DNA from 3 places in the Brevibacillus sp. AG162 genome. Region 1 is predicted to be linked to each of the others. Evidence: riboswitches for the same ligand, from Rfam matches in the RefSeq annotation. Region 1 holds a riboswitch; each other region holds the start of a gene.
What was found. Region 1 has a riboswitch for S-adenosylmethionine ahead of FB479_RS01245 (aminotransferase class I/II-fold pyridoxal phosphate-dependent enzyme). Riboswitches for the same ligand answer to the same signal wherever they lie in the genome.
Positions count from the first base shown of each region.

Region 2: linked by a shared signal. The riboswitch ahead of metK (methionine adenosyltransferase) and the one ahead of FB479_RS01245 (aminotransferase class I/II-fold pyridoxal phosphate-dependent enzyme) in region 1 are both predicted to bind S-adenosylmethionine.
Region 3: linked by a shared signal. The riboswitch ahead of metH (methionine synthase) and the one ahead of FB479_RS01245 (aminotransferase class I/II-fold pyridoxal phosphate-dependent enzyme) in region 1 are both predicted to bind S-adenosylmethionine.

Region 1 covers NZ_VFNO01000001.1:268,216-278,282, reverse strand. The annotation lists gene FB479_RS01255 (YhcN/YlaJ family sporulation lipoprotein) at 1-599, shown strand, start outside; gene FB479_RS01250 (trans-sulfuration enzyme family protein) at 623-1,810, opposite strand; gene FB479_RS01245 (aminotransferase class I/II-fold pyridoxal phosphate-dependent enzyme) at 1,807-2,970, opposite strand; SAM riboswitch class I at 3,065-3,183, opposite strand; gene FB479_RS01240 (pyridoxamine 5'-phosphate oxidase family protein) at 3,258-3,716, opposite strand; gene FB479_RS01235 (DUF5665 domain-containing protein) at 3,855-4,196, shown strand; gene FB479_RS01230 (hypothetical protein) at 4,206-5,618, opposite strand; gene FB479_RS01225 (hypothetical protein) at 5,807-6,082, opposite strand; gene FB479_RS01220 (YlaH-like family protein) at 6,093-6,419, opposite strand; gene FB479_RS01215 (glutathione peroxidase) at 6,652-7,125, shown strand; gene typA (translational GTPase TypA) at 7,192-9,033, opposite strand; gene FB479_RS01205 (YhcN/YlaJ family sporulation lipoprotein) at 9,173-9,784, shown strand; gene speD (adenosylmethionine decarboxylase) at 9,864-10,067, opposite strand, start outside.
Region 2 covers NZ_VFNO01000004.1:438,564-448,630, reverse strand. The annotation lists gene FB479_RS15870 (ATP-dependent helicase ComFA) at 1-1,518, opposite strand, end outside; gene FB479_RS15865 (glycosyltransferase) at 1,668-2,033, opposite strand; gene FB479_RS15860 (response regulator) at 2,104-2,811, opposite strand; gene FB479_RS15855 (sensor histidine kinase) at 2,845-3,987, opposite strand; gene FB479_RS15850 (polysaccharide deacetylase family protein) at 3,984-5,000, opposite strand; gene metK (methionine adenosyltransferase) at 5,149-6,354, opposite strand; SAM riboswitch class I at 6,487-6,588, opposite strand; gene FB479_RS15840 (S8 family peptidase) at 6,650-9,226, opposite strand; gene FB479_RS15835 (SLAP domain-containing protein) at 9,408-10,067, opposite strand, start outside.
Region 3 covers NZ_VFNO01000003.1:117,434-127,500, reverse strand. The annotation lists gene FB479_RS10420 (bifunctional homocysteine S-methyltransferase/methylenetetrahydrofolate reductase) at 1-1,560, opposite strand, end outside; gene metH (methionine synthase) at 1,604-5,050, opposite strand; SAM riboswitch class I at 5,167-5,268, opposite strand; gene FB479_RS10410 (YjcZ family sporulation protein) at 5,482-5,589, shown strand; gene FB479_RS10405 (YcdB/YcdC domain-containing protein) at 5,657-7,867, opposite strand; gene FB479_RS10400 (sigma-70 family RNA polymerase sigma factor) at 7,858-8,430, opposite strand; gene FB479_RS10395 (hypothetical protein) at 8,621-9,109, shown strand; gene argS (arginine--tRNA ligase) at 9,474-10,067, shown strand, end outside.

The DNA.
Region 1 (10,067 bases):
TGAAACGGATCATGATCTGCTGCCTCGGTTTTAGCTTGTTGCTTACAGCATGCATGTCGGGCAATAATCCACCAGCGAATCAGGCTGGACAACAGCCCAAGCATGCCACTCATACTCAACGTGTTCAGCAAACAGCTCCTGAGCCTACTTATAATCAATCTTCTCAAGCCACTGCCGATCGTCTCGTTCAATTGGCAACACGTGTAAAAAGGGTACAGAACGCGACTGCTCTGGTCTTGGGTAAATATGCTGTTGTCGGTATTACAGTAGACCCGAATCTGGATCGCCCAGAGGTGGGTGTCATTAAGTACACAGTTGCGGAAGCACTGAAGGAAGATCCTCAAGGAGCGAATGCCGTCGTAACCGCTGACCCTGCCATCGTACAGCGATTACGGGAAATGGGAGAAGATATTCGTCGCGGTCATCCTGTTTCAGGAATTACCGAAGAACTCGCGGATATCGTAGGTCGGATCATGCCGCAGCTGCCGCGCAGTGTGCAGCCTCCCGAAGAAACACCTGCTCAAGTAAAAGAAAAACGCATGCATAAAGAACCGCAAGGACAGAACAAGATCAACGCAAATCGTACAGGAACACCTTAAAAGAAAAGAGGTATCCCCCGGATTTATGCCCGGGTGAATACCTCTTTTTCTTTATGGACAGATGCTTCAGAAGGCAAATAATCCAATGCTTGCTTCAAATCTGCCACCAAGTCATCGAAATCCTCTAAACCAGCTGACAACCTGATCAAACCATCTGTGATTCCCCTTGCAGCTCTTTCCTCAGCAGGCATCGCTGCATGTGACATCGTAGCCGGGTAGGAGAGAATTGTTTCTACTGCTCCGAGGCTAACCGCTACAATCGGCAATTTCACACGATCAAACAGCGCTTTTGCTCGCTCGCGGCTCCCTACATCAAAGGAAAGAACAGCCCCATGACCAGTCGCTTGTTGTGTCTGAATCAAGTGACCGGGGTGATCCGCCAGTCCCGTATAGTAAACTCGGCTTACTTGTGGATGCGTAGACAACCAGTCAGCCAAGCTCGCGGCTGTCTTCGTGCTGACATCCAGCCGGGCTTTCAATGTTTTGAGCCCACGCATCACGAGCCAGCAGTCCTGCACACCCAAAATCGCTCCCATGCCATTCTGGATAAAGTAGAGCTGCTCTCCTAACCCAGCCTCTCTAGTCACGGCCAGACCTGCCACGACGTCGCTATGCCCTCCGATAAACTTCGTTGCACTATGAATGACCACATCTGCGCCAAGTTCCAATGGACGCTGGTAATACGGGGTAAGGAATGTATTGTCGACAATGACGAGCAAGCCGTGCTCCTTCCCGATACGTGAAACCGCTGCAATATCGGTCACCTTTAAGGTGGGATTGGAGGGGGTCTCCAGGTAAACCCCTTTCGTCGCCGGTGTAATGGCCGCACGAACAGCTTCTGTATCTGTCGCATCCACGAATGTAACGGAGATGCCCATTCTCGACAATACCTTGGTCAAAAACCGAAACGTGCCACCGTATACATCTTCCGCCACGATAACATGGTCTCCGGCTGAAAACAGCATGAACACGCTGGAAATGGCAGCCATGCCAGATGAGAACGCGAAACCGCGTGCGCCTCCCTCCAGAGACGCAATGGCTTCCTCCAAAGCCTGCCTCGTCGGATTACCTGATCTGGCATAATCGAATGTAGCTGGCTGATCGATATCAGCCTGATGAAACGTCGAAGCTTGATAAATTGGAACCGACGACGCACCTGTGAACGGGTCAATGCAAGTCGAACCGTGGAGGATCTTGGTTGCAAAATTCATCGTACACTCCCCCCTACGACCAAACTAGCATTCAAGGCCTGAAACAAATCGGCTACGACATCATCTGGATGCTCGATGCCAACCGACAGTCGCAACAATCGATCACAAACACCGACATGCTCTCTGACTTCTTGCGGGATATCGGCGTGAGTCTGCGTCGCCGGATACGTACACAATGACTCTACACCACCCAGACTTTCCGCAAAGGACACGATTTGCAGATTTTGCAGGAACAATCCCACCTGCTCAGCAGCGCGCACGCGGAACGATACCATTCCACTATGCCCAGTCGCTTGATTCACCTGGATCTCATGCCCCGGATGCTCTGGCAGACCTGGATAAAATACCTCCGCCACTGCCGGATGCTCACGCAGCTTTTCCGCTACAATCAAGGCATTGGATTGATGACGCTCCATCCGCAATGCCAGTGTTTTCATCCCGCGAACGAGAAGCCAGCAATCTTGCGGTCCGAGTACAGCACCGATTGAATTGTGCAAAAACCGTATTTTTTCCGATAACTCTTCCCCTTTTGTTACGATGAGGCCAGCCAGCACATCGTTATGTCCTGCCAAATACTTGGTTGCACTATGTAAGACAATATCTGCACCAAGCTCAAGTGGGCGTTGACAATACGGGGTTAAGAATGTGTTGTCTACAATCGTAAGAAGCCCGTGCTGTTTCGCCAAAAGCGCTACTGCTCGAATATCGGTAATCTGCATGAGCGGATTGGTTGGTGTCTCGACGAAGATGGCTTTTGTATCTGGACGAATCGCATTTTTGAGTGCACCAATGTCACGCAAATCCACGTACGAAAACGTCAGACCGTAACGAGAGAGCACTTGCTCGAACAATCGATAGGTTCCCCCGTACAGATCGAGTGACACGATCAGATGATCCCCTTGGGAAAACAAGCCCATGACGGTATGAACAGCAGCCATTCCTGAGGCGCAAGCGAATCCTGTATCTCCTGATTCCGCTTCAGCGATGGTCTCCTCCAAAATGGTGCGAGTAGGATTAGCTGTACGCGTATAATCATATCCAGTGCTCTGGCCCAAGGCAGGATGGCGATAAGCCGTTGCATAGTAAACAGGAAAGCTCACCGCCCCTGTTTTTTCGTCTCTGCCTACTCCCGCCTGAATCAATTTCGTTTCCAATTTCATGTCTGTTTCTCTCCCTCCAATAGTGTACGAGGGCATCAAAAAAGCCCTCTTTCCTCTGAAAGAAGGCTTTGTTTACGTCACCGTAAGCAAATCCTTCTCATCTTTCAGAGTTTGATAACTCTGCAGGAATTAGCACCATTATCTCCCTGTTCAATACAGGTGATTGGTTGCCGGGCATCATCGGGCCAGTCCCTCCGCCGCTCTGGATAAGAAGATTGCTATTCAATTCGATTGACCCTAATACTAAAGGATCGGCAGGATTCTTGTCAACAATTTATTTCCACCTGTTAGTTTGCCTCTTTCAAGGCGGTCATAACTTGATTGTCCAGCTTCGCTGCCGCGTTTTTGTCATACGTCTTTTCATACTGTGGTTCTACGGAAATACGGGAACCGTAAAACATAATATCACGAACGGCCTCAATTTTGATTTCCGCCATGGCCAGCTTGAGCGGAACACCTTCCAGTCGGTCTGTTTTGACGACAGCACGACCATTAATGGCAAAAGATGAGCCAGCACCGATCAAATGCAGAACAACTTGTGGTTCCTTCGCAATATTAGCCAAAATACGCGAGCGATTATCCACAGCAAAACGAATCGTATCGGCGCTGACAGCATACGTCCAGGACAAGGAGCTGAGCGATGGTGCCCCTGACTCATGGTCTACTGTGCCCAAGGTAACAAAACGCTCCTTTTGCAAGAGCTTGAATAAATCTTCGGAAAGAGATTGGGAAACAGTTTCAGCCATTTCAAAGCCTCCTAACAAACGTTTTGTACGTTCATTGTACCCTTCGTATAGCTGATAGGCAAACGTTTCCTCTTCACCTTGATTCTGGTTGTCTTTTTCCCTAGACTGGTAGGTAACGATACCGAATGATGGAAGGGGATGGACAGCTTGTCGCCTACAGATCGCCTTATGCAGCAAATTGATCAAGTTCTTGAAGAGCTTCAGGAAGTTCGGAAGGTAAATGAGCGGATGCATAAAATTGCGATGTTCCTGGAAGATATCCGACTAGCAGATGTGATCCAAAATTACACAGCCCCGCGCAAGCTGCTCTGGATCAATTTCCTCGCAGGTCTTGCCCGGGGTCTGGGATTGACGATTGGTACTGCTATCGTTTTGGCTTTCCTCGGCTCCCTCTTAACGCAATTTCTTTCGATCCCCATTCTGGGGGATTACATCAGACAATTGGTGGAGTACGTCGAGACTTACAAGCAGCGGCCTTAACGACAGAGACTAGTCTCTGTCGTCGTCACGATCGTCATCGTCGTCATCATCGTGGTCGTCATTGTCATCATCTCTGTCGTCATTCCATTCCTTACCGTGCTTTTTCCAATAGCCATACGCGTTGCCGTTGGGATGCTTATCTTTCTGCTTCCCTTTTTCTTTTTTCTTTTTGTCATCATCATCGTCTTCATCGTCGTCTGTTGGCTTCACAGGCTCGACAATGACTTTTGTGCTTAATGCAACGTCAGCTTTTTTAACCAGCTTATCGTCTTCATACAATGCGAATTGAATCGATTGGGCGCTAAAGGAACGATTCTTATAAGACAACGTCAAAGAAAACTCACCTTTGTCATTCGGTTCAATTTCTTTTTTCTTCCCATCAGGAGCGATCACAAACAATTCAGTATCGTCCTTTTTATTCCAGCCGCTTACTGTCCCCTTCACCTGAATGGACTTGGCGGCAGGATTGTTTACAGCAGTCGCCTTGATGGCATATACAGTCCCTTGATCCTTGTCAGGAGCGTTAACGATCTCTACCTGAACGGATTCGGAATCAACCTTCTTGCCATCCTCGTAAACCTCGATCAAGGCTTTTTGATCTTTTGCTGCTTGTACATCCTTTACTGAAACCGTAAAGCTGCCTACGCCATCCCACAGCTTCTTCACGTTTGCGTCTTTTTTCACGCCATTATAGGTGACAGTTACTTTGTCTGCCCCCTGCTTGACAATTCCTTTTACTTTTAATTCCTTTTTCTTCGCATCCAATACAGACATGGTATGAATGATCATTTCCTTATCTTCTTCTGCTTTTGGAACGATTTTTACTTTTTCGCTATCTACCAGCTTGCTGCCTTCATAGGCACTCACCGTTACATACGGTTCATAGGATGCATCAGGAGCTTCAAAGCTGACCGTAAAAGAGTGCTCGTTGGTCGGAACGACTTCAATGATGTCAGAATTCGGCTTTTTCACAACCACCTTGGTGACATCTGAAGTCACAATCCCCTTTATGTATACTTTGTTATTTTCAGTCTTGGCATTTACGCTCACAATTTCTTCATCATTGTCTGTCAGGCGCACTTCCAGCCAAATATCGCTGTAGTACTCGTTGTAGATACGCTCCCACTCCGCTTTGTTTTCTTCCATAAAGGTTTGGAGCTTCGTATTCAAGTTGATTTCTTCCACAATGATGTACAAGTGATCCGCTTGATTCTTCAAGAGCATGTTCAACGTGGTTGGATCATTTTGGGCAAGTTCTTTCAGATTGTAGCGTGTGACTTGCTTCCCCGCGTCATTCATGACTACTTTTGTGGCGCTTGGACTAGCAATCGAGCTTGCATCGGCAAAAATTGGCGTCAAACAGCCAAGAATACCTGCAGCTGTCACCACCGCTAATACGGGTTTGGTCATGTACTTTTTCAATAGTAGTTCCCCCTTCTAGTCTGCCAAAATCCCCCTGCATGCTTGGGGCATGAATATTGACGGGAAATCATTTTCAAAAGTTGCATCATCCAAGAAACCGCATCTTATTACCTATAAAAAGCGCTTAATACAAAAAACTCCCCCAACTTCCGAATCATTTCGGCAAGTGGAGGGGAGTCTTTGTCCCGCTAGTTGCAGTTGTACTTGGGTTCACTTTCAATCGCAACCAATAAAGATTCGACTGATTCAGCAGGGTATCGCACTTCCATGGGCTGTGAATCAGCGTTCCCAAATAGCACGTACCAGCTGCCTTCCTGTCGATAGCCGATATCGCTGATTTGATGATCCTCTTGCAGCAATTGCAAGAAAAAAGCAGCTGTATCCAAAGCAGAGCGGTCTTCTGGTCGCGCATCGGCAACCACTTGAATTTGGAGCCAGTTAAAAAGTGCATCTTCACGCTTCACGCGGTTCTCCTCACTTTCGCCCAGTTTGATCCGGCTTGATCCGTACCTTTACAATCACGAGAATCGCAATCGCCACCAGCATTGCACTTTTCACAGGAAGCTGCACATCCAAAATAGCGAAAATGAGAGCTCCAGCAAACAAAAGAATGTACAAGAGCAAGTTTTTCAAAATAGGCATACGGATACGGGTAGCAAAGCCAAGATAATAGACGATAATTAGTTCCACAAACAAAATCCAAGCCCGATATTTGTCAGCCCATATGCGAAAGCTGTCATATGCTGTGAGCTGATCTGGATTCGTTGGCACATAGGTTGATGCGATTTGTATCCAGTCCATCACTTATCTCTCCTGTCTTCAAGCGGTGAAACTCCTACCGCTTCACATGCCACCCTCATAGGCGGAATGAAACGAATAGTCACTCCTTTTTTCTTAGGAAAACGCTATCTTTCTTACTTTATCAGGTGGTGGATTCTGTGTCAAAAAACGGCAGGCCCTTCCATGTTGCTGGCATGAATTTCGCCGTACATGCTATGATGAGGATATGTCAGTAGAAAAAGGTGGGAATAAAATGAGTTTGTATGATATTGCCGTCAAAACGATTTCCGGTGAAGAGAAGACATTGGCCTCCTTCAAAGGGCATGTCCTGCTAATCGTGAACGTCGCCAGCCAATGCGGCCTTACCCCTCAATACAAAGGCCTGCAGGAGCTGTATGAGCGTTATCAGGATAAGGGTCTCGTTGTTCTTGGCTTCCCTTGCAACCAGTTCGCTGGGCAAGAGCCAGGAACAGAAGATGAAATCGCAACGTTCTGCGATCGTAATTACGGCGTGACGTTCCCGCTGTTTGCGAAGATCGATGTCAATGGTCCTGGTACTCATCCGTTGTATCAGCACTTAAAGGAACATGCCCCGAGCGAAGAAAATCCAGATATCGAATGGAACTTCGCCAAATTTCTCGTGGATAAAGACGGTCATGTCGTAAAACGTATCAGTGCTCGTACTCAACCTGAAGAGCTCATCTCTGATATTGAAAGTCTGTTGTAAGGACAGCCCAAACAAAAACGCCACTTCATCCCAAGCAGGATAAAGTGGCGTTCTTTTCTTTCCATCTTACGCTTGCGGTTGTGCTTCCCAGCGTTTTTGCTTCTCATAGCGCTCACGATCTGATTTGTTCAGATATTTTTTGCGCAAACGAACGGATTGTGGTGTTACTTCGCACAGCTCATCGTCGTTCAGATATTCCAGCGCCTCTTCCAAAGACAACATGCGAGGAGCCTTCATTTTGACAGTCTCATCCTTGGTCGCAGAACGTACGTTGGTCGCATGCTTTTCTTTACATACGTTAACGGTCAGATCGTTGTCGCGGTTATGCTCACCTACGATCATTCCCTCGTATACTTCTGTACCTGGCTGAATGAACATCGTTCCGCGATCTTCTACGGACATCAAGCCGTACGTGGTAGCTGTTCCTGTCTCGTGGGAAATGAGTACCCCTGCGTGACGTCCTCCTACCGCTCCTGGTACAAGTGGACGGTAGCTGTCGAAGGAGTGGTTGAGAATTCCGTAACCGCGTGTGATCGTCAAGAACTCTGTACGATATCCAATCAAACCGCGGGATGGAATAATGAATTCCAGACGAACTTGTCCGAAGCCGTTGTTGATCATGTTAACCATCTCGGCTTTACGTTGACCCAATGTCTCCATAACCGCCCCTGTGTATTCCTCAGGCACATCAATGATCAACAGCTCAGCCGGTTCCATTTTTTGACCATCGATCATACGAATGATAACCTCAGGCTTGGACACACCCAGCTCAAAGCCTTCACGACGCATGTTCTCTACCAAGATGGACAAGTGCAATTCACCGCGTCCAGAAACCACATACGCATCTGGTGAATCTGTTTCATCTACACGCAAAGATACATCTGTCTCCAGCTCAGCCATCAGACGATCACGCAGCTTGCGGGAAGTCACGTGCTTACCTTCGCGACCAGCAAACGGGCTGTTATTCACGAGGAACGTCATTTGCAGGGTAGGCTCGTCAATTTTCAAGAGTGGCAATGCCTCTGGATGATCAACGTGGCAAACGGTTTCCCCTACGTTGATATCGTCAATACCAGAAATGGCTACGATATCTCCTGCTCTTGCTGTTTTTTGCTCAACACGTTGCAGACCGGAGAAACCGAACAGCTTTTGAATCCGTGCTTTTTTCACTTCGCCTTCGCGTGTAGTGACGGATACCATTTCATTCAGGTTCATGGTTCCGCGATAGATGCGGCCAATCCCGATACGACCCAAAAAGTCGTTGTAATCCAGCATGGTTACTTGCATTTGGAGCGGAGCAGATTCGTCTGCGTCAGGAGCAGGCATATGCTCTACGATGGTGTCAAACAGTGGGCGAAGGTCGCCTTCCAGCTTATCTGGCTCAAGTCCTGCAATCCCTTGCAGACCGGAAGCATATACGATTGGGAATTCCAGCTGGTCTTCCGTCGCATCCAGATCAATGAACAGGTCGTACACTTCGTTGATAACTTCTTGAGGACGTGCATTGTCGCGGTCTACTTTGTTCACGACAACGATAGGGGTAACTTTTGCTTCCAGCGCTTTTTTCAATACAAAGCGCGTTTGTGGCATACAGCCTTCGAATGCGTCTACGATCAACAGAACGCCATCCACCATGCTCATGATACGCTCAACCTCGCCACCGAAGTCAGCATGGCCTGGTGTATCCAAGATGTTAATCGTGAAATCTTTGTATTTGACAGAAGTGGTTTTCGCCAGGATCGTAATTCCACGCTCGCGCTCCAGGTCGTTGGAGTCCATCATTCTCTCTTCTACCTGTTGGTTCGAGCGGAATGTGCCCGATTGGATCAAAAGTTTGTCAACCAGTGTGGTTTTTCCGTGGTCAACGTGGGCAATAATTGCAATGTTGCGTATGTCAAGACGCTTCATGTGAACCTCCTCTATTATGCATACCTTCCATATTAACAGGTAGTGAAACGCGGCACAATGGGCAGTTTTTTACGGGAGCCACTTCCAGAGTAAGGGACTTTATTTTCGTCATACTAAGGAAAATGGAGGTGGCATACGTATGAAACGGTACGGCCCGAAATGTTTGGTTGGCTTGCTTATGATTGCAACCATGATGACCGGATGCGCTAGCTCGAGCAACCAGCCAAAAAATCAAGCGCACACACAAAATACCGCCTATCAACAGGCCCCAGGTGCAAGGACAAGCCTCACTCATGATTATCATGCCAACACTGGCGGAATCAATGCCCGTAATTATCGAAACGGATATACGATCAATGGTTTTAATCAGGATTTGGCTGAGCAGCTCACCATGGCCGCAGATGACGTGCCTGGCGTGGAACGTGCTACTGTTCTCGTCAGCGGCACAGATGCCGTCATCGGAATTCGTGTTCGGAAAAATTTCGGCCCTGAGCAAACGCGCATAATCGAACAGCAGGTCCATTCAGCCGTTCGTTTACGTGTTCCCAACTTCTCGATCCAAGTAGCCTCCGACGCAGCCACATTTGACCGGATTCGTGCCATCCATGCAGATATTTATGAAGAAGCGACGCATCGGACCAATCAAGTTGATGTGAGACCCGACATGAACAGCCAGATCACCAATACATTCACGGAATTTCGTTCTCTGCTCCACGATATCGGCCGCAGAACTCCTACTGTCACTCCATGATGACAAATATGAACCGAAGCTCCATATAAAAGAGGTGCGGAATCAGCCCGCACCTCTTGAAAACTTTTCCATTTGTTACTTACTTTGCCGCTTCAACCAGTTTCATTTCTGGCTCAACAACTTGCAGTTCACCCAAACCACGAACTAATTTCTTCGCGTAAGTTTTTTCCGGCTTCAGCACGGATACCAAGTAGTCGATGGCAATTTGCGGATCAACGGTTTCCCCACACGTGTAGCAATCCAGAGCAGCAAAGCCGCGCTCAGGATACGTATGAATGGACAG
Region 2 (10,067 bases), on a different contig from region 1:
GATTTGTTTTTTCTGAACGCGCTTATGTAAGCCTTGTACCGTGAGAATCTTGGGGACTGGAAGCGAAGCACCATGATAGCGCCCGGGCAACAGAACATGCGTATCAGAGAAGAGCGGTATCGCGCCAGACGAGCCTAGGGTTGAGCGCCCTTTCCTAACGAGCCGCTTTTGTAAATATCCCGGAGGTGTCGCGCTTAAATAGAGGAGCTTCCCATTCGTTTTCACCGCTCTGGATAGAGCTCGATACAAAATAGGATCATTATGGTAAGGGAACGCGTCGGCCTCGTCGAGAACCACCAGCAAAAAACGCCGATGGTAGCGCATGACCTGATGCGTGGTCGCAATCGTGATGTCACTCTCTTCCCACTTCTCCGCGCTCGAACCGTGGACGGCGATCACTTTAGCCCCTGGAAAGACTCGCTGAATCCGCGGAGCCAGCTCCAACACGACGTCTTTTCGAGGTGTCGCAATCAAAACGCGACCGCCAGCAGCAAGTGCCTCAGTAACAGAAGGGAATAACAACTCTGTTTTGCCCGCTCCACAAACTGCCCAGATCAAAAACTCTGACAATCCTGGTCTCGGATTGGCTACAAAGCAACGCGCTCGCTCAGCTGCCCGCGATTGATCTGCTGAATACTTCCCCGCCCACTCCAATCTCGCCACGTTCTGCAAATGGTCTGCGCTACGGATAAGGGATACCCCCATATCCATAAAAAAATACGGCGTACAACACTTGCTCCTGCCCATCCCTAAACAGGCTGTGCAATAAGCGCAACCTTGCTCACACGTATGACAATAAGTAAGCTCCACCTTCGCTCCTGCGCTTCCGCAGCGTTCACAGACCAACTCCAGCCGATTGCGCCGCCATCCTTTTGTGACCACAAAACGAATGCCAGGTCGCCACTCCGCTTTGTTCGCAAGCACGAATGAATGCAAAATGGCTGACAAATCATGCACGTCTACCCCTCGCTTTTTCAGCAAGGACTCTACTTCATCCCAAAGAAGCGCACGCCCGTCCAAAATCTCGCTCAAAACAGCTTCTTGAGGTTTCTCGCGGGATGAGCTCCTTCGCAGAAGTTCGCGACCACCTAAAAAGCTCAACCGAGAACCCGGCAACTTCCCCGATTCTTTGCTACCTCGATATGAAACTTCTACAGTCTCCTCGACTGACTCCCAAGAAAACCACCCCTGCCCTCGACGATCCTGTACGTTCACTGCTTCCCGCCCATATAAGCTACTCGCTTCGCACACGCTACTTGCTGCCAACGCTCTCAACTCTTTTACATATCCCTCAGTCAGCACCCGTCCTTTACCAACTTGATCCATCAAATACCCGTTCACTTTCGCACGCAAGGAAAAAGCCAGAGCAAGCGAAGACGTCTTCCCGATGACATGCAGGACACACCCTTCTCTCTCCTGCCAAAAAGAACGATCTACAGAAAAGCTCGGCGTAACATAAGTCTGCACCTGTGGTATTGATCCGCCGGAAGCTTTGATATACAGCAAATACTCACGCATGCGATCACTCCTCCGCCCTCTTGCCCTTAGTGTGCAAAAAGACAGACAGGTCCGGCAAATAAATTTCGGAACCAAAATCAGGCCGTAGAAAAATAAAAAAGCCGCCGATCTATTGTCGACAGCTCGTAATATTTACGCTCAACAAACCTTTATGCTCCCTCTTTTTTCTCCCGCAGATCAATGACGATGGTTCCAGCCGCAATCTCCTCCTGTACATCTCCCAAACAATAGCCGTACGGATAACGATTCAAGACAGCTGCCATCTGTTTCGTATCATCGTCAGATCCATCATCTATCAAGGTAATTCGGATAGGTCTGCCACTCCAATATGAACGAAACAGCAGACTCCTCACTACACGTTCCAGCACCTGTTCCGAATTGCGTACCAACAACCGATAATGCTCATGCGGGAGCTCGCTCGCGCTATCCGTCCGATTGGTCCAGCGCTCCGCGATCATTACCAACAAAGAGGAGCAGCCAAATGCTGCCAAAAGCCATACAATCAGCTCTTCCATCACGGTCATACCTCCTCCTATACCAAGGTATGCCGCACGGCTTGAACAGAGTGCAAATAGGAAGCGCTTCCTACAATTTCACCCAGCCGTTTTTAATGGAGATGACAACAGCTTGTGTCCGGTCTTGAACATTGAGCTTTTGCAAAATGCTGCTAACGTGATTTTTAACCGTCTTTTCACTAATAAACAAGAATTCCCCAATGGCACGATTGCTTTTCCCTTCTGCCATCAGCTGCAATACTTCCCGCTCGCGACGGGTAAGCGATTCGATCACTTTTGGATCGATGGCTTGCGATTCATCTACGGAGAAGCTACGCTCTGCCGTCCCTTCCTGCTCGCTCAGACGACGGAATTCTTCAATCAGCTTGCCCGTCACCTTCGGATGTATGTATGCACCACCACTCGCCACTACACGCACAGCGTCAACGAGGTCTGTCGTTCCCATTTCCTTCAGCAAGTAGCCAGAAGCTCCAGAGCGGAGTGTACGATACACATATCCCTCATCATCATGAATCGAGAGCATAATCACACGAGTAGAAGGACTTACAGAAATCACATTTTCTGCAGCAGAAACACCATTTATGTTCGGCATGTTAATATCCATCAACAAGACATCCGGCTTGTGCTCTTCCGCCAATACTGTGGCTTCTCCTCCGTCCGCACCTTCCCCGACGACCTTGAAATCTTCTTCCATTTCCAATATTCGCTTTACGCCTTCGCGAAATAATTGATGGTCATCCACAATCACAATGCGGAGTTCTTGCTGTCTTTTATCCATGGTTCATCCCCCAGTACTTATTTACGTATCATGTCACAATTTTATCGGTATTTGGAATATAACCTTGGTTCCCTCTCCCGGAGCGGATTGCAGCTCGACACTGCCCTCTAAGAGCTGTACACGCTCACGCATTCCCAAGAGTCCAAAAGAGTTGCCATTCGCCATGCGTTTTTCCAGATCGAATCCGACCCCATCGTCTTTGACGACAAGGCTTAACGAATCTTGTACAAATTCCAGCTTCACTTGGACTGTCGAAGCGCCTGCGTGCTTCTCCACATTGTTCAGACATTCCTGAACCAAACGGAAGATCGCAGCCTTTACCGAACTGCGCAAAGGAGGCTCCACACCAAATACTACCAGATCGATGGAAGACTGAATACGCTCTTCGCACGTTTGAATATATTTTTGCAAGGTAGGTACTAGCCCTAAGTCATCTAATGCCATTGGACGCAAATCAAAAATAATACGTCGAACATCCGCCAAGCTCAAGCGTACCATTTCCTTCAGCTCGTGCAGTTCCATTTGCGCTTCCAAAATGCGCTCGTTCTTCAACATGCGTTCTACAATTTCCGAACGCAACACGACATTCGCCATCGATTGAGCTGGACCGTCGTGAATCTCTCGTGCGACACGCTTGCGCTCTTCTTCCTGAGCCTGGATTACCTTTAGGCCCATCAACTGATGCTGCTTAGCCGATTCCAGCGCCTCGCCTATCTTGCTTAAGTCACCTGTCAAGTAACCAAGCACGACGCCCATTTGAGAAACCAGCTTTTCTGCACGGACGATGGTTTCTTCCAAGGTACGCAGCTGACGCTCCAAATCATTTCTTCTGCGCTTCAAATTGTTTTCCCGCTCGCGGTAAATGGACAGTTCTACCTGAATACGGCTCGCCTCTTCATACGCAACCCGGATGTCTTCCTCCGTGTACATATGAAAATTACGACTGACCAAGACGAGCTTGTTGCGCGATTTGCGATACGCAAGTTCAAGCGCATCGACTTTTTGAATCACTTTGGAAATTTCTTGTCGAAGTTCATGCAAATCAAACTTCAATGAGTTGCCATGCTGTCTGGCGTTTTCAGCTATATCAAATATTTGGGTTTTACTCGTTTCTACGGTTTCAATCGTTCGCTTGATCACCCCGTCCAGCACGCTGATGTCAATCGCTTTGTTCATGATTGCTCTCCTTCAAACTCATTTTTAGCCTTCGTGAACAACTGTTGGAGGTGCTCTTCTTCTACATCTCGCAGTCCCATGTCATTGCGTGGAATGGCAAACGGATCTGTTTCCTGCTTTACGAATCCACGATTGGATGTAAATACATAGCGGTAGCCAGCTTGACGAGCTGTCTCCAGTACGATTGGACTTGTGTAGCCAAACGGCAAAGAGATGACTTCAATCTCTTGCTTCATCCATTCGCTTAAACCGACGCGAGATATACTGAAATCCACATAGAGGCGGTCCCTGTACTCTTTCTCGTCCTCTAAACGCTGCAAGTCCTTTAGATAGACCGGAGCTGTTTCTGGGCCAAGATCGCCCCACTCATTTCGTTCTTCCTCTTCATGCAGACTGTACGTATGGGACCCGATTGTAACCAGTCCCGAATGAGTCATTTCGTTAACCTGTTGACGCGTAAGTGGTGGCGTCATATGCTCCCGTTTTCGGTCAGCTACATCTCTTAAGCGCCCCGCAATCGCGAAGTTCACTGAAGGGTAGCCGTATGTACGTAAGATCGGAAATGCTTCTGTGTAATAACTCTCATACCCATCGTCAAACGTAATCAAAACAGCATTCTCAGTCGGTAAGGTACCCGTCTCCATAAATCGCAGGAACTCCTCCAACGAAATCGGATTCAGGTCGTTATCATGTAAAAATTTCATGTGTCGGGCAAATTGATCAGGAGCTATGACATACCGCTGATTCGATTGATCCGTGACATGATGGTACGTCAAAACCACAACCTGATTGTTATACCACTTTTTCGTTTGAACGGCTGCTTCTTCAATTGGTGTGACGTTTGGCTCAGCATTTTTTGTCTCACTTATGCTTATAGACGTATCCACTTGGGGAAAAGGTTGCACTTCTTGTTTATTCTTTTTTTCCAGAAAAGATTCGCCTAACAACCCAATAGCCACTGCAAAAAACAAAAAAGTTAGAAACACGATCAGGAAGAGCCTTCTGTTCGGCAAAAAAACCCCTCCTCTACTTCCTCACTAGGAGATTCGACACAGTCATACAAATTCCTGTGCAACATTTGACCCAATAATTGGATGACTTAGCTCCTAACATGAAAAAGAGCCCAGTAGCAACACCAGGCTCTTTTTATGTCGTTGAATATTACAGTTGAGCAGCCTCTTGCTTCAGAACTTCTGCTTTGTCTGTTTGCTCCCAAGGAACATTCAGGTCATTGCGTCCGAAGTGGCCATATGCAGCTGTTTGTTTGTAGATAGGACGACGCAGGTCAAGCTGCTTGATGATACCAGCAGGACGCAGGTCGAAGTGTTTGCGAACCAATTTCACCAGATCTTCTTCGGAAATAGTGCCTGTACCGAATGTATCTACTGCGATGGAAACTGGTTGTGCTACACCAATTGCGTAAGCAACTTGCACTTCGCATTTGTCTGCGAGGCCAGCAGCCACGATGTTTTTCGCTACATAACGAGCTGCGTAAGCACCGGAACGGTCAACTTTTGTCGGATCTTTACCGGAGAACGCACCGCCGCCATGACGAGCATAACCGCCGTAAGTATCTACGATGATTTTGCGGCCAGTCAAGCCAGCATCCCCTTGTGGTCCGCCAATTACGAAACGGCCAGTTGGGTTGATGAAGTATTTGGTTTCAGCGTCCAACAGTTCAGCTGGAACAACTGGTTTGATTACGTGTTCAACCAGATCTTGCTTGATTTGCTCCAAAGTTGTTTCAGGAGCATGTTGGGTAGAAATAACGATGGTATCGATACGAACTGGTTTGTCGCCATCGTACTCAACAGTTACTTGTGTTTTTCCGTCAGGACGGAGGTAACCAAGTGTTCCGTTTTTACGTACTTCAGTCAAACGACGAGCCAATTGGTGGGACATGCTGATCGGAAGTGGCATCAGCTCAGGTGTTTCATTGCAAGCAAAACCAAACATCAAACCTTGGTCACCAGCACCAATTGCTTCGATCTCAGCGTCAGTCATTTTGCCTTCGCGTGCTTCCAATGCTTGGTCTACACCAAGTGCAATGTCAGCGGACTGCTCGCCAATTGCAGTAATAACACCGCAAGTGTCAGCGTCAAAACCGAATTTTGCACGGTCATAACCGATTTCACGAATGGTTTCACGAACGAGCTTTTGGATATCCACATAAGTGTTTGTAGTGATTTCACCTGCTACGAGAACCAAACCAGTAGTTACGGAAGTTTCGCAAGCTACGCGAGCGTTTGGATCTTTGGACAGGATCGCATCCAAGATGGAGTCGGAAATTTGGTCACAAATTTTATCCGGATGTCCTTCAGTTACAGATTCGGATGTAAACAGACGACGACCTTTTTGCAAAGCCATGAGAAAATACCTCCTTTGACCTCATACAAATAGTGTGGTAGCCGAGTCAGGATTTTATCTACGAAAACGCAAATAAAAAACCTTTTCCATTTTTAGGAGGAAAAGGTTTGAGCGTTTTTTGCTTCCTTCATCCTCTTATCGGCCAGAACAGATGTCCGTTCTGCTGGTTAGCACCGCTCGAGATCGGTTGCCGGGCTTCATAGGGCCAGTCCCTCCGCCTGCTCTGGATAAGAGTATCCATTACGGATAATAGAATAATTGTTTTTTTCAGAGATGTCAATAGGAAAAATTTTACTTATAATTGATAAGCTTTGGAAAGTACCACAACTACCTCGGCGCGAGTTGCCCTTCCATTCGGTTTAAAGGAAGATCCGTACCCACTGAGCCAATTTTTAGATGTCAAAGCCTCAATGGCAGGAGAAGCCCAATGACTCGTTGGCACATCCTGATAATTCGAGGTACCACGGTTATACATCAAAACATCACGTGCCCGCGCGATCATTACCGCCATCTCTGCACGCGATATCGGCTGATCCGGCTTCATTTCATTCTTCGGGTACCCTTTCAATATTCCTAACTGATAGGCTACACCTAGATTGTGATACGCCCAGTGCCGCTTTGGCATATCCCGGAAGGCCGTTTTTCCTGTGTAGGTAGTCGCTACCTTGGAACCGGTCGCACGCATCGATTTAAGCAGCATCGTCGCAAACTCTGCACGGGTCACTGCCTGATTCGGCTTGAACGACGCATCATTAAATCCATTTACTATACCGCGAGAGCTTAGTCTGACGATCTCTGAGCGCGCCCAGTGGTCCGAAATATCGCGATACCCAGCTACCAATTTCTGCTGCGTCACCGTGAGTCGGTACGAATCATATTTGAACGCAGTACCGCTATTGAGGCGTACATAGTATTTTCCCGGCTGCAAGCGCACCCCGATAATGTCCTTCCCACTATTGGAAAGCTCGGCTACCTCATTCGTCGAAGCAAGTGCATAGTTCATGTTTCGATCACTGTAGAGTGCGAAACGAAAGCCACTCTCCACAGGAATATACGGCGCTCGGAATGTCACGTATGATTCGCTATTGACAGTAAATTGGAACCAGTCGGAATCAGTTGCTGTCGGAATTGTTCCTGACATCACTGTCCCACCGCTTAACGGAGACGCTTTTTGATAGGTATCATTCGGCTCATTGAAATCTTTTTTAACTGGCGTGTATCCCAAATCCAGCTGGTATTCGCCATTGACTGCATTCCGCGAATACTCGCTCACACGGATGTAATATTTACCCGGGGAAACCTCTTTACTAACCCGCTCTGTCGGATTGTCCTTTGTCCCATTATCGTATAGAGGATCCCAGACTACTGATTTCTGGCCGGGCGCTTGTTTACCAAGACCCAGCAACAAATCCACTCGCTTGTTGTCAGGGCTAACAGAAACATCTAAATGCCCGTACTCACGAACGTAGTAGGAGAACCAATCCTGATCGCCTTCATCATGAAAATTGCCTGTCACACTGATTTGGTTCCCTACAAGCGGTCTGGCCGTTTCTTGTGTATCGTTCGGTTCATTTCGGTCAGGATTGATCAAAAATTTACTCGTCAACACGTATGTAAAAGCGTTGTTGACGCCTCCACTGCGCATTAAGCGGATGTTCATTCTTCCTGCCTTGACCGGAACCGTTATCGTATCGCCATTCCCGAAGTACTGTGTAATCGGTTGACGATTCTCAGGGTAAAAGGTAGCAGCCATCGCCGAAGAAATACCCGATGTCACTGTAGCCGTAAAGCTGACCTTTCCATCGTAAGGGATGTCCATCTTTAGCCAATCTACGGTATCTTTTGGACCCAAATTGCCACGTATTTGTGACTCAATCGGAAACGCCTTCGCTTTGGAAGAAGAATCATTCGGCTCTAAAAAGTCGTAAGAAAGTGCCGTTTTTACTGCTTTGTTGACATCTAACAAGCCGTATCCAGTCTTCCGGTCCCATCCTTTCTCCCCCAAGTCAGTAGCCGTTTGATAAAGCAATTGCCTCACATCAAATGGACTGAGATTAGGATGCCGAGCGAGAATGAGCGCAGCTGCACCAGCTACTTGCGGTGCCGCCGCTGAAGTACCACTAAACGAGCCGTATTTTCCCCCGAGCTTTGTTGTGTATACATTCAACCCAGGAGCTACCAAATTCAGTTCAGGCCCCGTATTTGCCTGATACAACACTTCATTGTTACTCCTCACAGCCCCTACCGCTACGACAGTTGGATACGCAGCTGGATACGCCACACGGCTACTTTCATTACCACTCGCTGCAACCAAAACGGCTCCGCTTCTCTCCGCTCGTTGTACAGCAGCTGCCAACGACTTAGAGTAAGCCATACTGCTAAAGGACATCACAATGACTTTGGCACCACGATCCAAAGCTACATTGATGCCTTTCGCAATCAGTTCAACATCCGATGACGCCTTGCTATTCAAGATTTTAATCGGTAAAATCCTGGCATTCCAAAGAACACCCGAAACACCGATATTATTATTTCCACTAGCAGCAAGAACACCGGCTACTTCTGTGCCGTGCCCGTTGTCGTCCTGTGCTGACTTCCCAGGATTGACGAGATTCACACCTGGCAAAAGGTTGCCCTTTAAATCAGGGTGTTTATAATCTGCCCCAGTATCCAATACAGCAATAATAATCTGCTCATTGCTATTTACCGTTGGCCAAGCTCTATCTGCTTTAATTTGACTTAGATGCAGCTGGTTGGTCAAATAGTAGTCATTGGATGCCGGAGGCGCTGCTGCGAAGACTGATTGGTTGTTTGCCATAATGAGCGTGACCATTAATGTAACAGTCACTGACATGTTCACTGATCTTTTCATGTAAAACAGTCCTTCCTTCTCTCCCCTGCAAAAGTAGCAGTCTAAAAGGAATTCAGGTATTTGTCATCTGGTCTTTAGCATAGCGGATGAAAAGGGGGACACGCAACCCTCATTCTCCAATATTTGGAACGCTTTCACAGAAGAAAACCCTTTTCACCATCGGCAAAAAGGGTTTTTCTCCTTACTGTAACAAACCTTTATTGTCTTCTACTTCAGGTGTTACCTGAGCTTTTTCTTTTTTTCGTTGTTGCGCTTTGGGAATAAAGGCAGTCAGTTCAGCAATATTTACCGCTTCTTTTTTAAAGGAAGAGGAAGGAATATCGAACGCCCACACGCGATGGCTGTTCGCTTCTACCTTCATGTTTTCCAACGTAAAGTGTACACGTGCTACCGTATCGCCCGCTTTATCATGAACAATAATTGGCACTTCGGTAAACTCCAGACGTTTTCCTAATCCGTTACGGAAAGCAACGATAACCTTCAAGCCGTTATCTTCACCAGGCTTGATATCGAGGACTTGCAAATCTACTTCGCCCTCAACAATCGGGTTCGCCTCTTCAGCCTGTTGCAAATACTGCTCCGACTCATCTGCACTCAGACCCCAGTTATAATTTTGGTTGTCCTCTACTCCGTGCTTTTTAGGCTTGATAAAAGTCAGCATCAGAGGGATCTCTTTTTCAGGGATCCGGTCGAACTCATCCCAACGGAACATAAATTCCATCGGGCGACTGGACATTTCTCCTACTGGTCCTGAGGCAATCAGGTCAAACGTTTTTCTCGCGACCTCTTCTCCGTCCTCCGTAACCAAAGACAACGGGAGCTTTTGAAGCAAAACGCTGCG
Region 3 (10,067 bases), on a different contig from region 1:
CGTCGCCTCGTACACATTCCGAATGGACTCGGCGTCGTACACAGGCTGCGTCATAATGTAGTCCGCGCCTGCCTCGACCTTCTTTTCCAAGCGGGAAACGGCAGCATCCATATTTCGGACATTCGGATTAAAGGCTGCGCCCACGATAAACTGGGCTTTTTGCTTTAACGGACGTCCAGAGAACGAAACACCTTCGTTCAATTGCTTCACCATGCGAATCAAATCAAACGAGGTCACATCAAATACCGAGCTGGCACCTGGCAAGTCACCAAAGCGCGATGGATCACCAGTAATCACCAATATTTGGTCAATCCCCAAAGCGTGCAGCCCCATTAAGTGCGATTGCTGCCCAATCAGATTGCGGTCCCGGCAGGCAATGTGCAAGAGCGGATCGATTCCATGCCTGCTCTTCATGAGTGCCCCGAGAGCCATGTTGCTCATCCGCACTGTCGCCAGCGAGTTATCCGCCAACGTAATGGCGTCCGCTCCTGCTTTGTGCAACTCGCAGCATCCGTGGAGAAACTGGTCTGCATCCAGATCACGCGGCGGATCAAACTCAACAATGATCGTCGTTGCTGTTTTTACGCGCTCGACAATGCTTGGTTTCTCCCTCTCCCTCGTGTTCTGCACAGAAATCGAAGGACGCTCTCCAGCTACGATGGTCGGGTTCACACGCACTTGTGGCTCAAGTGACTCAAGTGCATCCGCAATCGCCTTCACATGGGCAGGCGTGGTTCCGCAGCATCCGCCAATCAACCGTACCCCCTGCTCACGCAAGCGAAGCGCACTCTGTCCAAAATATTCAGGTGATGATTTAAAGGCGTATTCCCCGTCAGTCATCCCCAGACGCCCCGCATTCGGGAAAACGGATAAAAGTGCATCTTCTGGAATTACGGTATTTTCAAACGAACGTAGCAATTCTGCGGGACCAAGGCGACAGTTTAGTCCAATCACGTCAGCGCCTGCTGCTTTCAGCTCGGAAAAAGCGTCTGTCAAAGCGTAGCCATCACGTGTGCGCCCTACTTCCAAAGTGGCTAACTGCGCGATTACAGGCACATCTGTGAGCGGGCGGATTACCTCGATCGCCAGAAGCAGCTCCTCCAAGTCCAGGAACGTCTCCAGAATCACTCCGTCTACCCCCGCATGCAACAGAGCAATTGCCTGTTCCTCATACTGGTCACGGTATTCATCCAAAACCTTTTTCTTCACCCGTCCAGCCAAAATCGATCCGATGCTCCCAGCCACATAAGCATCATCCTGTGCGGCTTCCCGTGCAATGGCGACTGCTAGCCGGTTAATCCGCGCTACCTTATGCTCCAGACCGTAACGACTCAACGCATCTCGGTTGGCAGAATACGTATTGGTCTCCAGGAAACGTGCACCGGCCTGATAGTAAGAGGTATGAACTTCATGCACCAAACGAGGGTTGGATAAACACAGCTCCTCAAAGCTGACGCCAACTGGGACGCCCAGCCCGTGCAGCTGGGTCGCCATCGCACCATCTCCGACAAGCAGGTGGTCTTTCAAATAGGCTCGTAAATCTTTCTTTCTCGTCGTCAACTCAATCCCTTCTCTCCTATTTTCATTTATACGTGGTCGGTTTTTAGACTTCAAAAATAGATGGACCTGCGTTGAAGTAACGTGCTTCAGGATGAGCAAATACCATCGCCGATACGGAAGCTTCTGGCTCCATCATGAAGCCCTCTGTCAACTGAACGCCGATATCCTCTGGACGCAACAGACGGAACAACTGCGCCTGATCCTCCAGATTCGGGCAAGCAGGGTAGCCGAAGGAGACACGAATGCCCTGATATCTAGCACCGAAGCGCTCGAGCATCGTCATCTCAACCGGATCCGGTATGCCCCACACGTCTCGCATGACGTGGTGAATTCGCTCTGCAAATGCCTCTGCCAGCTCCAATGCCAAGGCTTGGAGGACATGAGAGCGCAAGTAGTCACCACGCTCTTTGAGCTCTGTAGATTTTTCGCGTATCCCTCCCCCAGCCGTTACGGTCAGGAATCCGACATAATCCATTTCCTTGCTCTCCACTGGTCGCAAGAAGTCGGACAGGCAAAGATGAGGTTCTTCCAGCTGACGCGGGAACGAAAAGCGCTCCAGCAGCTTGCTGTGGTCTTTTGGATCATAGACCAAAATATCGTTGCCATCTGACTGAGCCGGGAAGAACTGATACACACCGTGTGTCGTAATGGTTCCTTTTTGCTTCGCTTCATTTAATAGCTCTTCCACAATGCCGTACAGTTCCAGTACCTTCTCGTCGCCTGCCTCGATCAATTTATCTACATTTCCGCGAACACCGAGGTGTTTCCCAAGGAGCATCCGCAAGTTCAAATACGGTTGCAGATGGCTGAGCGGGTATTGTCGCAGTACATGTCGTTCACAATCGGGCGGCAGATGGATCGGAACCGTTCTGCTGATGGCTGAGCGCGCTGGCAAAGGTGCTTTTTTCTCCTCGACAACAGGCTGAGCCGTTGCGACTGCTTCCAGCAGATGCTGCTGTTCCTCTACCAAGCGATCACGTTCTTCCGGATTTTGCAGACGATTCACGAGCTCCAGACCATCCATGGCGTCTTTTGCGTATAAAACAATTCCGCGGTATTCCGGTGCGATCCGGTTCGATGTGAACTTGCGCGTCAACGCCGCACCGCCAACCATCATTGGAATATCAATGCCTGCATCACGCAGGTCTTGTGCTGTAATGACCATTTGCTGCGCGGATTTTACCAAGAGTCCAGACAAACCGATGGCATCCGGCTTTTCTTCTCTGCATGCGGCAATCAGTTGCTCTGGCGGTACCTTGATCCCCAGGTTCACGACATTGTAGCCGTTGTTTGACAAAATAATTTCCACGAGGTTTTTTCCGATGTCGTGCACATCGCCTTTGACGGTCGCCAGCAAGATTTTCCCCTTGGCAGCGGCATCGCTTTTTTCCATGAATGGCTCTAAAAACGATACGGATGCCTTCATAACTTCCGCGCTCTGCAATACTTCTGCCACGATCAGCTGGTTGCCGTTGAACAAGCGACCGACCTCTTCCATCCCTGTCATCAGCGGACCGTTGATGATCTCGAGCGGTGTGTATTTATCCAGAGCCAGCTTCAGGTCTTCCACCAGACCATCCTTGGAGCCTTCGACTACATAACGAGCCAAGCGTTCTTCGAGCGTTAACGAGGAGACTTCCACGCGGACTTCCTTTTTCTTTTGGCGATAAAATTCGGTGAAGGCCGCCAATGTCTCATCATTTGTCTCGAATAGTAGGGCTTCTGCCAGCTTTCTCTCGTTTTCTGGAATCGAAGCGTAGCGCTCCAGCTTTTCCGTGTTGACGATGGCGTAATCAAGCCCTGCGAGAGTGGTGTGGTACAAGAAGACCGCATTCAGCACTTCCCGACCCGCAGGAGGCAAGCCGAAGGAAACGTTACTGACACCCAGGATCGTCTTGCAAGCAGGCATCGCCTGTTTGATCAAACGAATGCCTTCTACCGTTTCCTTTGCAGAGCCAATGTATTGTTCATCCCCTGTCCCTACTGGAAAGACGAGTGGATCGAAAATAATATCCTGTGGCTTAATTCCATACTGGTTGACGAGAATGTCGTATGAGCGCTGCGCGACCTCCAGCTTCTTTTCGCGAGTGACAGCCATACCCGCTTCCTCGATCGTTCCGACGACAACAGCGGCACCGAATTTGTGAATAAGCGGCGCCACTTCCTCAAAACGCTCCAACCCGTCTTCCAGGTTGATCGAGTTGAGAATGGCCTTCCCTTGCGAATAGCGAAGTCCCAGCTCCATGACCTTGGCATCTGTCGAGTCGATCATGAGGGGCGCTTTTACTTTTTTCACGATGAACTGTAGGAATTTTTCCATATCTTCGTATTCATCACGGTCGGGGTCAGCCAAGCATATATCGATGACATGTGCGCCGCGCTTCACTTGGGCCCGGGCAATATCAGATGCTTCTTCATAGTGACCAGCTGCAATCAGATCACGGAATTTTTTGGAACCGATGACATTGGTCCTCTCCCCTACCAGCAGGGGACGATTATCATCTTCGACGTAAACGACCTCAATCCCGGAGACCGCGCTCAGCGGTTCTACATCTGCACTGCGCGGCTTGCAGTCTTTCAAGGCTTCTGCCATCGCTTGAATATGGGCTGGTGTTGTTCCACAGCAACCGCCAGCGACGTTTATCCAGCCCTGTTCAGCGAACGCCCGCATTTTCGAAGCGAGTCCCTGTGGCGTTTCATGGTAATGGCCGTTCTCGTCTGGCAAGCCTGCGTTCGGATAACAGCTGACCGCACATTGGGCTATTCCAGACAGTGTCCGCAGATGATCACGCATGAACTCTGGTCCTGTCGCACAATTCAGACCAATAGAGACTGGCTTTATATGCTCCAAGGAGATGTAAAACGCCTCGATGTTTTGGCCCGCCAGCGTTGTGCCCATCGGCTCAATCGTACCTGACAGCATCATGGGGAGCTCCTGCCCAAGCTCTTCAAAAGCTTTGCGAATCCCGATTCCGCCAGCCTTGACGTTCAACGTATCTTGCGAGGTTTCCAAAAGAAGAACATCGGAGCCACCGATAATCAGACCTTTTGCCTGACGATAATACGCCTCGACCAGTTCTTCGAAAGTGACACCGCCTGTCAACGAAAGGGTTTTGGTCGTCGGTCCCATTGCACCTGCTACATAACGCGGCCACTCCTCCGTGGAATAGGCATCCACCGCTTCTCTGGCCAAGCGAGCTGCCGCTATATTGATCTCAAGGTCTTTCTCTGGCACATCGTACTCGGCCAAAACGATGGAAGCAGCACCAAACGTATTTGTCTCGACGATGTCTGCGCCCGCCTCTAAATATTTCTCGTGAATCGAACGGATCACATCTGGTCTTGTCAGGTTCAGAAGTTCATTACAGCCATCATAGGCTTCACCGCCGAAATCATCGGCAGTCAGGTTCGCCTGTTGAAGCATGGTGCCCATTGCACCGTCCAGAATCAGAATTTTCCGGGAAAGCTGTTCGCGAAAAGTTGGTTTCATTGACGTGCCCCTTTTCTCCCTTGCATCGGCTTATTCTCCGTAATTGGGTAAACAAAAAAATCCTCTTCTTTGAAAGAAGAGGATTTGTCAGCAGATACGTTAACGCCTGAGACATCCTCTTATCTTTCAAAGCACGTAGCTTTGCTGGAATTGGCACCGGATTTTTACCGGTTGCCGAGGCTTCATCAGGCCAGTCCCTCTGCCTCTCTGGATAAGAGTCGTACACTTGTCATTTAGTTGTTTTACGAAATGTCTTGAATGTTTGCAAGTATCTTAACACCCCCTTTGTCTCCCCGTCAATTGTGAATTGTCTATTTTTTGCTGAACCTCTTCTCTTTCGCGCCCATTTTTGTCTAAGCTGGGCATCCGCCCAGTCCAATATCGGCATTCGTGTATAGACTGGAGTATAACGGAAAGGAGGGGAAACAAAGATGAGTACATCTTACTGCGGAAACGGATTCTTCGGTGACTGCTTCGCAATCGTGCTCGTGCTGTTTATCCTGTTGGTAATTATTGGGTGTTCGTGTGACGACTGTTAGATAAGTGTGTAAAAAAGGCTATCCCAAAAGCCATGAGGAATGGCTGCGGGATAGCCTTTTTTTCTTGTTATTTGGTGATGATCTTGCCTGTCACGGCATCCAGAGTAATATATTTAAGCGCCAGCTTTTCGTCACTCCACGGCACATACGCCAGCTTTGGTTGAGATAATTTTCGCCCATCCACATCTTTCATCAAATAGACCAGCTTCAAAGGCATGACGCGTAAATACACTTCAACAGCCTTGTCTTTCGAAACGATCTGGTCGGATGCTGGAAGCTCCACCACCTTGTGTGTCTCTCTGTAGTTGTGAAACATTGTCACTTTGCCAGAAGACGGATCGACTGTTACCGAATAAGCCGCTTTTTGCGCTCGATCCTGTACAGGAATGCCATCCTTGCTGATGAAATATCTGAATTCCCATTCGCCCGATGACACAGGATTCGCTTCGCCTGGCTGTATAACTTGTGCCAACTGCACTTCTTTTACGCCTGGATCGACGTATTTATGCAGAAAGGCGAGTGCAGCCTCTTCCGCTTGCTCGCGTTTGACTGTCACTGCTGTATTAGAACGCGGTGTTCCCAGCCCGACGACACTGCCTGTTTCTGCAAGGACTTCTACGCCGATATACTTGTCATTTTTATCATTCCAGACGTATTCCTTGCGTCCGTCACTGTTACTCTCACTCTCTCTATAGGTCGAGTCATCCACTTGTATGCCGAATTCCGCTTGCAGCAGTGCTTTTGCCTCATCCTTGGAGCGAACCTTGACGTATTCCTTTGGAGATTCGATCGGATGTGCTTCCTTCGTATTCAACTGATCATAAGCAAGCCCGTTATCTCCCGTTCCATACACAATCTTGCCATTGGTCGCGTCGATATGCCACTCCGTACCATCTTCACGTCCTCTTTGCATGAAGGAAACAGCGGGTGTGTACTCCAGAATAGGTTGCCATTTCTCCCCTTGTTTTGATTCTGACCGTATTCTCGGGTTCTGCACGTATCGAAGCTTCATATGCTCACTCAGCTCTTTGATGGCTTCCTCTTCTGACACAGCAGTCGATACATCCGGGTACTGCGACGGCTCGAATGTTTCGGGCTCCATCCTGAAATATTGGACGTGGCCAGAGTCAGTTGTTATTATGCTAATTTCATCAGACAACACTGGCAGTTCGTTATGATAGCGCAGATACACCCCTGGATCGTTGGCGTCCAATAACCGATAGTTATCACTATCCGCACCGAGCAGTTTGTTCAGGAACTGTCGCTCTTGCTGCAAGGCTTTTTCTCCTTCTGCTTCTTTCCGGCTCGCTGCTTCCTTTTCATCCCTATTCAAAAGCCTATACGATTCCAGTGCTTGACCATTTCCATAGATCACAAGAGAAACCTGATGCCCCTCCTTGTTCGTTTTCCCCAAGATGAATGACATGCCATCGTGGTTCTTTTCTTTATCCAAAAGAAGAAGGGATGGGCTCAAATCGGGCATGGCATCTGTCAGCTTGGTGAAAAAGGCTTGTTCGCTCTTGTTCAATCGCCCGAAAAACGCGATTTGCTCACGTTCGTCAATTCCAACCGACAATACGTCGAACGGAACGGGCTGGCCGTTTTCCATACGTTGATAATTCACGCTCATCCATGGGCCTTTTACCCTATACTCGTCGGTATAGATCTGAGTCTCGACGTACTGATAGGACTTGCTTCCCTCCCCAAGGAAAGCTTGTAAAAATGCGTTTGCTGCATTCTCCGCAGTCTTGGCTGATGGCAATTTCCCTTCCTTCTGTTCTCCCCGATCACCATTGATTGTAAAGCTCTCAATTTGTCCTGTCTGTATATCATAAGCAACATTGGCACGAGCATTATCGCCTTCCAGTAACATGAGGTCACTGATTCCATGGCTTGTACGATCCACTCTTATTCTCATGTTGCTCAAAGCTGGAATCGCCTTTTTCAATGGTAAAATAGCCTCTTCCGGCGAAACCTTTACGCTGCTCTGATTGGCCTCTGTATTCTTTTTATCCGTTGCAGTTGTTGCCACCGCATTCGTTCCATTTTTCCCACTCGGCATCTGTGGAAACCAACCTTGTTGATGCAAGCCCACAGCTGTTACCGCCAAGCACGCAGCCAGCGATCCAGCCATAAATAATCTGTTTCGATTCTTGTGTTTATTCTGTGCAATCGCACCTCTGATCCGGAATTCCATCTCCTTTGTAAACCTCACTTCCTCCACCGATTCCTCACTTGCACTTCGTACCGCTTCACGCATTTGCTTATCTACGTCCATTCCAATCCCTCCTTTTCACACAATGCCTTAAAATGTTTTCGGGCCCGGGACAATTGGGTTCGTACGGCATCTTCTGAAATATCCAACACTTGCGCAATCTCTTTTATCGACAAATCTTCATAGTAATGAAGTACCATGACTTTTCGGTACAGCGGCGAGAGCTTCATCACCTGCTCCGCTACTTGTACCTTGCTCATTCGTCCGATGACTGCCGATTCAACGTTTGACTTGTCTACTTTTTCCGGTGGTGCTTCCTCTTTGGAGAGGTATGTAGAAAAAATTTGGCGAAAGGACCACGAACGCAAATATTTGCGGGACTCGTTGATCGCGATTCGATAAAGCCACGTTTTCACACTGCTCTGATGGCGGAATTGATCTAGCCCCCGATATGCCTTTAGAAACACTTCCTGGGTAATGTCTTCTGCGATTCCCCGATCCTTGACGATCAGGTATGCGAGCTGCACGATGTTATCCCCATAGTCGTTCATTAGCCTTGTCAGCTTTTCTTCGTTGGTCAGTTTCAGCGTCCAGTCGGCTTCACTGCTTTTGGCACTTGCATTCACGCACTGTTCACCCCCTTGTTGTTCCTGATGTGATATGTATTTGATCCAGCTGGCTTGTTTTTGTGACAGGATTATCCAAAAGTTTTTTCTTTCTGCCCCTCTGCTGCACCCGGTTGCCCCACTTTCATTGTCAGCGCACACTGCTTTTGCTATCATGAGGCTTATTGTAGAGCGAAAGGAACGAGATGACATGGATGCCTTGCAAGCACGTGAAAAAGACAAATTTCTGTCCTGTTTGGAGACCATAAAAGAACTATCCAAATCCGATTTTGAAACCTATTCCATCGTTAAGAATACCGAAACCGGGGAACATTATCTCCACTATTTTTTGTCCCACATTAACTTGTCCGAGGGAGGCAGAAGAGACGATTACGATCACTTCCTGCCAATTGAATCCGACGATATTTTAGGGATCATGTTTGGCGAACAGCCGTATCAGTTCCCGGAAAACTGGCGCTCCGCTTATTTGCGCAGTGGGAATGACAATCGATTGATCCCCTTCGATCCATCGGAAAATTACGATCTGGACGAGGCCGCTGCTGCCGAGCTGGCCATGCTCGAAAAGCTGGAACAGTACAAAGAGCAAATGATGAACGCAGATAACCTCAGCGCGGAAGAAAGAGAAGAGCTGACCAAGCAATATTTCGCGGAATTAGATAAGATTTTAAAAAAACCTTGATCGAGGCACTCTTGCATCCTGACGGTATAAACAGCTATAATTCTAGAGAAACAAATGAATCGTTGATGAGGAAAGTACTCCTTGTGCGAGGACGAAAGCGAGTCGGGGACGGTGTGAGCCCGATGCCAAGCCATGTGAGGAAGCGCCCCTCGGAGATGCGACCTGAACATCCAATGAGCCATCATGGGCAACGGATCGTGTAGGGCTATGCCGGGACTGCCCGTTACAGCAGATCAAGCGGTTTTTGCCTTCCAGTTTCATGGGAGGGAAAAACAACAAGAGTGGCACCGCGGGAGTATAACCTCTCGTCTCTTTTTCACAGGAGACGTAGAGGTTTTTTTATTTGAAAGGGGTAGAAATTTAGATGAGCTACAAACACCAAGTCGCTGAAAAGATTGCCGCTGCGCTCTCCTCGATGGGCGTAGACACACTGACAAAAGAAGCCGTATACGGCATGCTGGAAACCCCACCAAACCCTGCAATGGGCGATGTTGCTTTCCCTTGCTTCCAATTGGCAAAAGCGTTACGCAAAGCCCCACCGATGATCGCAGCTGAGCTGGCTGGACAGCTCTTTGGTGCACCCTTCCGCGAATCGCAAGCAGTTGGTCCGTACGTGAACCTGTTCCTGGATCAAGAAAATGTGGCAGAGCAAGTAATCGGAACCATCCTAACCCAAGGCAGCACATACGGAAGCAGCAGCATCGGTCAAGGACGCAAAGTACCAATTGACCTCTCCTCTCCGAATATCGCGAAGCCATTTTCCATGGGTCATCTGCGCTCTACTGTAATCGGAAACGCGATTGCCAATATCATGGAAAAGCAAGGCTACGAGCCAGTGCGCATCAATCACTTGGGTGACTGGGGAACGCAGTTCGGTAAACTAATCGTTGCGTATCGCCTCTGGGGTGACGAAGCAAAGGTAAAAGCAGAACCGATCAAGGAGCTGCTCAGCCTCTAC